Regions from separate parts of the Massilia violaceinigra genome, predicted to be linked through region 2. Evidence: predicted binding sites of a transcription regulator. Region 2 holds the regulator's gene; the other holds the start of a gene.
The links. Region 2 encodes LexA, which represses DNA repair genes until DNA is damaged. Its sites were predicted from a motif close to ACTGTATNNNNATACAGT; they were not measured.
Positions count from the first base shown of each region.

Region 1: the regulator LexA is predicted to act here: its motif matches at 1,709-1,726, upstream of imuA (translesion DNA synthesis-associated protein ImuA).

Region 1 covers NZ_CP024608.1:3,390,622-3,393,917, forward strand. The annotation lists gene CR152_RS34655 (hypothetical protein) at 126-248, shown strand; gene CR152_RS15305 (extracellular catalytic domain type 1 short-chain-length polyhydroxyalkanoate depolymerase) at 242-1,402, shown strand; gene imuA (translesion DNA synthesis-associated protein ImuA) at 1,744-2,451, shown strand; gene CR152_RS15315 (Y-family DNA polymerase) at 2,381-3,296, shown strand, end outside.
Region 2 covers NZ_CP024608.1:3,682,936-3,686,231, reverse strand. The annotation lists gene CR152_RS16470 (DUF29 domain-containing protein) at 1-290, opposite strand, end outside; gene CR152_RS16465 (DUF29 domain-containing protein) at 317-787, opposite strand; gene lexA (transcriptional repressor LexA) at 920-1,555, shown strand; gene CR152_RS16455 (tetratricopeptide repeat protein) at 1,590-2,315, opposite strand; gene CR152_RS16450 (cystathionine gamma-synthase family protein) at 2,410-3,296, opposite strand, start outside.

The DNA of each region.
Region 1 (3,296 bases), 290 kb from region 2:
ATGGTGTCGGCGCGCACGCGTGGCCGGCCGATGTTGCTTTTTTGTTCATCGGACCGGCTAAGCGGCGCAACGCACGGAGCGGCGCCTTGCGTGCACGCTATGCTGGTTGAAAGGAGGCCATCACCATGATCGTCAATGCACGCTGCACCCACGCCGGCCCGCTCGGCAAACCAATGTCGACCCGCTCGTTCGCGGCCATCCTGTGGGCGCGCCTGCACCAGCGCGTGATGGTGCGTTTGCGATGGTAAAGTCGAGCGCCCCCTTGCTGCGCAGCCTGATGCGCGTGGGTAAAAAGCAGCAACGCTCGACGGCGCGCCTGCTCACGGCGCTGTTCGCGCCGCCCAAACCGGCGCCCAAGGCACGCGCCAAACCGGCACCGAAACTTGCCTCAACAACCGCTCCCAGGCCCGCCCCGAAACCCAGAGCCGCCTCCACGGCTGCACCCACGCCAAAACCGAAACCAGCGCCGCGCGCCGCGCTGGCGGCATCGCTTAAAGATGCGCCAGCACCGGGCAAGTGGCTCACCGCGCGCTACGCCGGCCAGAGCGGACAGGTGCTGCGCACGATGAGTTACTGGCTGTATCTGCCCGATGGCGCGGCGCCGCCCTCGGGCTGGCCGCTGATCGTCATGCTGCACGGCTGCGAGCAGAGCGCCACCCAGTTTGCCCAGGGCACGCGCATGAACCAGATGGCGCAAAAGGCCGGCTATGCCGTGCTGTATCCCCAGCAATCGCTCAGCGCCCATCCGCACCGCTGCTGGAAATGGTATGACCGCGCCACCCAGCAGGGCGGGGGCGACGTGCCGGTGATTGTGGGCATGCTCGGCCAGGTGCTGGCCGCATACGGCCTGGACCGCTCGCGGGTGTTCATCTGCGGCATGTCGGCGGGAGCTGGCATGGCCAATATTGTCGCGCTCAACCATCCGGAGCTGTTCGCCGGGCTGGGGCTGCATTCGGGGCCGCTGTATGGCGCGGGGCACAGCACGGTCGGGGCGCTCGGGGTTATGCAACATGGCAACGGCGCGCGGGTCGACAGCGCCATCGCCGAAGTGCTCGAACGGCGCCCCGGGTTTCCGTCCATGCCGACCATCCTGATCCAGGGCGACGACGACCGGGTGGTGCGGCCGGTCAACCAGGTGCACTTGCGGCGCCAGGCGATGCTGATCAATGATCTGCCGGCGGCGACGCCGGTGCGGGTGGCGCACAAGGCCGGTGGGCGCAGTGGTTTGCCGCACCAGCTGCACGATGTGTATCGCGGGCGCAAGCTGATCTTGCGCGTGGCTCAGATCGCCCAGCTGCAGCATGCCTGGAGCGGGGGCGACGCGCGCCTGTCGTTCAATTCGGCGGCGGGGCCGGATGCCAGCAAGATGCTGGTCGACTTCTTCGGCAAGCACCGGCGTTGACCTTGGTTTCTTTCTGGGCAATGATGCGCGCTTGTTCATTCTTTCCTGGCATCCGGCCATGCGTTACTGGTATGTAAATCCAATCTTTCTAAAAAGGAAATCGTGTCGTACCGGCCTGGTCCGGTCGTTGGCTTAAGCACGTTTGTTGTATTGGGCATGACCATGATGGCCTTGGCCGCTGCCCTGCGGGCGTGGCTGCTGCACAGATGATGCTTGGCTGGAAAAATTTCTAATCAGAGGTCTGACCCCGGTGCTTGGAAGGCGGGGTGCGCACGATAGGCCTTGCCAAATTGGCAGCCAGAGAGTACTGTATAAACATACAGTACTTTGTTGATCCGACCATGAGCTCCCCTGATTTCCTTGCCGCGCCCGAGACCTTGCATCCCGCCCTGTGGCGCGCTTCCCAGCTGGCCCATGCCGGCACGCGCTGTGTCGACAGCGGCCATCCCACCCTGTCGCCCCAGTTGCCTGGCGGCGGCTGGCCCAGCGGCTGCCTGGTCGAGCTGCTGCAGCAGCAGAGCGGCATCGGCGAATTGCGCCTGCTGCGTCCGGCCTTGGCCAAGGTGGCCGAGCGCCGCATCGTGCTGCTGCAGCCACCCCATCCACCCCAGGCGCTGGCCCTGGCCGCGCTCGGGCTGCCGCCTTCCCAGATGATCTGGGTGCGCAGCGCGCGCAATGCCGATGCCCTGTGGGCGGCCGAGCAGGTGCTGCGCAGCGGCAGTTGCGGCGCGCTGCTGTTCTGGGCCAGCCATGCGCGTCCCGATGCGCTGCGCCGCCTGCATCTGGCGGCCCAGTGCGGCGAGGCCCTGTTCTTCCTGCTGCGCCCGCTCGCGGCGGCTCAGGATGCCTCGCCGGCGCCGCTGCGCCTGAGCTTGCGTCCGGCCCTCGGCGGGCTCGACATCGGTTTCGTCAAACGCCGGGGACCGCAGCGCGACGCGCCCCTGTTCCTGCCCCTGACTCCTTCTTTACTGCAGCGCCATGCGACTCTGGATCGGCCTCTGCCTGCCCCGGCTCCCGCTCGACGTATTCAGCCCGCACTGGTCGGCTGAGGCCGCCAGCGTCGTGCTGGAACACGAGCGCGTGCTGGCCGCCTCGCCACTGGCGCAGGCGGGCGGGGTGCGCGAGGGCATGCGCCGCGGCGGCGTGCTGATGCTGTTGCCCGCAGCGCGCCTGCACGAGCGCGAGCCCGCGCGCGAAGCCGCCGCCCTGCAGGCGGTGGCCATGGCGCTGCTGCAGTACACGCCCCAGGTCACCCTGGCCGAGGAAGCGACCTTGCTGATGGACGTGGGGGCCAGCCTGCGCCTGTTCGGCGGGGTGCGCGCGCTGTGCCGGCGCATCCGCGCCAGCGTGCGCGCGCTCGGCTTCAGTGCCCGTCTCAGCTGCGCGCCGACGGCGCGCGGGGCCTGGCTGCTGGCGCGCGGCGGCAGCGGCCACGCGCTTGGCATGGCATCGCTCAAGCGCCGCCTGGACCGGCTGCCGGCCGCCTTGCCGCTGCCGGCGCGCCCGTTTGCCGCCTGGCTCGATGGCATCGGCTGCCTGTCGCTGGGCCAGCTGCGGCGCCTGCCGCGTCCGGGCTTGCAGCGCCGTTGCGGCGGCGCCTTGCTGGGCGTGCTCGACGCCGCCTACGGCATGACGGCCGAGCTGTTCGACTGGATCGCCGCGCCCACCACCTTCCAGGCCCGGCTCGACTTGTTCGACCGGGTCGAGCAGGCCGATGCCCTGCTGGCCGGCGCCCACAGCCTGCTGCTGCAAATGACGGGCTGGCTGTGCGCGCACCAGCTGGCGGTGGGGCGCATCGTGCTGCTGCTCGAACACGAGCGCGGCCGGGTGGCACGGCCGCCGACCGTGCTCGACATCATCCTGGCCGAGCCGACCTGGCGCGACGACCATCTGG
Region 2 (3,296 bases):
CTGCGCTCCAGCAGCCGAGCAATGGCGCGGCGCTGCTCGTTGATGGTCGCCAGCCAGCTCGTCGACTTGCGCCTCGGCTGATACTGGCACTTGAGCAGGTGCATGATCAGCACGTGCAGCCGGCTACACAATTCCCGTTGATTGCGGCCGACCATTTCCTCAAACCCCTCTATCAGATGTTCGACGTCAAGGTGCTTAAAGTCCCTGACCCGCAACAGACTCACCTGTTGCTCGATCCAATGGATAAGATCATCGTTGTAGTCAGCAAGTGGAACCTCGAGTCGGTCCATGCCCCCCCCCTACCCTCTGTTTCAGTTCACGACCCCTCATCCGGCGGATACGACGGGTCGAAGTCGTCGTCAAGCAGTTCCGCAGCACTGTAAGGTAGCGCTGCCGGAAAGATGGACTCCGGCAGGCGCGTCTCCCAAGCGGCGCGGCGGCGCGCATCGTCGTAGTTCAGCGCGGCCAGTTCCGCAATGTCGAAAACCAGACTGGGACTATCATCAATCAGCAATCCCATGCCAAAACGGGCGTTGCCCAGCTTGATGCGCCAGTGTCGTGGTTTGTACCGTGGGCGGTACTGCAAACTGAGCAAATACGCAGTGATGTTTTCGAGGTACCCCTCAAGCTCCCTGCGGTCCGCACGCACTGCGCCTTCAAGCTCGTCGATGAGGTGGTCGACATCAAGTAGCTCGAACTTTCCCGCCCGCAGCAACTCAGCCTGCCGCTCAAGCCACAGCACAAAATCTTCCTGATAATCCCCCCGCGGAACCTCAATGCGATCCATGGCGCACCTCCTCTGCTATGTGTTGGACAGCCTCCATCGCAAATAATTCGCCTGTTCGGCTAATTAACCCTTGCATTAGGCGAAATACTGTACAAAAATACAGTCTGTCCATATACACAGTCCCGCATACCGATGATCAAGCTCACTCCAAGGCAAGAACAAATCCTCAACCTGATCAAGGATGCGATCGAGAACACGGGCTTTCCTCCTACCCGTGCCGAAATCGCCAATGAACTGGGCTTCAAGTCGGCCAACGCGGCCGAAGAGCACCTGCAGGCGCTCGCGCGCAAGGGCGCCATCGAAATTTCGCCGGGGACCTCGCGCGGCATCCGCCTGATCGGCGCCAGCGTCGACGCCATTCCCATGCCGCCGCCGAACCTGATGATGTCGCTGCCGCTGGTCGGGCGCGTGGCCGCCGGTTCGCCCATCCTCGCGCAGGAACATGTGGAAGCGACCTACAGCGTGGACCCGGCGATGTTTTCGTCGCGTCCCGATTTCCTGCTCAAGGTGCGTGGGTGGTCGATGCGCGACGCCGGCATCATGGATGGCGACCTGCTGGCCGTCAAAAAGGTCGACAGCGCCAAGAATGGCCAGATCGTGGTGGCCCGGATCGGTGACGATGTCACCGTCAAGCGCTACAAAAAGACCGGCTCGCTGATCGAACTGCTGCCGGAGAACCCGGACTTCAAGGTGATCCACGTCGATCCCGCAACCGACGAGTTCGCGCTGGAAGGCCTGGCGGTAGGGTTGATGCGCAGCTGGAACTGAGCGTGCGGGCGCGGCTCCACCGCGCCCTTGCCGTCTAGTCGCCCTTGCGCGGCGCTGTCGTCGCCGCTTCGGTGACGATGCGGTTGTGTTCCTTGATATAGGCGTCGGTGGCACTGCGCCACGCGCCGAAGTCGGCCAGCACCAGCTTGGCCGACACCTTGGCGTTTTCGGCGATGCCCGCATACACGCCTTCCAGATACACGCGCGACTGCTCGGTTTCTTCCTTGGTCAGCAAGTCAGCCACATCCTTGGGAATGCGCTTGGTCAGCGGGCTGGCCTCGTTGAGGTTGCGCACGAAGCCGTTGTAGCAATCCTGCCAAGCCGCGACCTTGGCCGACACGCTCTCGATTTCTTCGTTCTGCTTCGACATGGCGGGAATGCGCGGCGCCGGGCAACGGAACTGGCCCGTTGTCAGGTCGGCGCCATCGTATTTGCCGATCCAGTAATCCAGGTCGGCACGGCGCGCCTCGCGCTTTTTGATCATCTCCAGCGAGCCGGCGGCGGTCTTGTTGCCCTTGGCTGCGGACTTCTTGAACCAGGCTTCGGCCTTGGCCAGGTCGACCGTGCCGGCCTCGCCGTAAAAATACATCTCGCCCATGTGCAGCTGCGCTTCGGCGTTGCCGGCGTTGGCCAGCTTGGTGTACAGCTGCAGCGCTTGCGGATAGGCCTTTTTCGCAAACAGGGCGTTGGCGTCGGCCAGTTCGTCCGCGTGCGCCACGCCGGCGAGCATCAAGCCCAGGCAAAACAGGTATTTCTTCATCGCGTGTAGGACCTTGTATTTGTACGAACCATGTGGTCGAACCCGCATCGTCACCAGATGACATGGCAGGGCGGCGCGTGCCGCCCTGCCCCGTTCAATCCAGCGCGCAGCGGAAGTCGTCGAGCAAATCGGCGGTGTCTTCGATGCCGACCGAAACCCGGATCAGCGATTCGGCGATACCCATGCTGGCGCGCCGCTCGGCACCCATCTCGAAGAAGATGGTGTGCGACACCGGAATCACCAAGGTGCGCGTATCGCCCAGGTTACTGGCGGAGATACCGAGCTTGAGGCGATTGAGGTAATCGAAGCAATCGATGCCATCTTTCAGTTCAAAGCTGAACAGCGAACCGTACGCCTTGAACAGATCGCTCGCCAGCGCATGCTGCGGGTGCGATGCCAGGCCCGGGTAATACACCGCCGCCACGCGCTCGTCGGCTTCGAGCATGCGCGTGACCGCCAGTGCGCTGGCCGAAGCGCGCTCCATGCGCAGCGCCAGCGTTTCCGCCCCCACCGCGATATGGTGAGCCGCTTCCGGTGCCAGCGAGGCGCCGAAGTCGCGCAGGGCCTTGGCGCGCAACTGCGCCATGCCCCACTGCGCCGGCGGATTGCGCTTGTAGTTGGCCGCAATGTTCGGGAAAGCGCTCCAGTCGTACTCGCCGGTGTCGGTCAGGCTGCCGCCGAGCGCATTGCCGTGGCCTCCGATCGACTTGGTCAGCGCGTTCACCACCAGCCCGGCACCGACCGTTTTAGGCCGGAACAGGTAGGGCGACGTCATGGTGTTATCGACCACGAACAGAATGCCGCGTTCCTTGCACAGCCGGCCGATGCGCGCCAGGTCCGCCACCTGCGTGCGCGGGTTGGCGATGGTTTCGACGAACACCAGGCGCGTGGCCGGCGTGAGCGCGGCTTCGACGTTGGCCACGTCGGTCGCATCGGCAAACGCCACCTCGACGCCCTGCCCGGCCGCCGTTTGCCACAGGC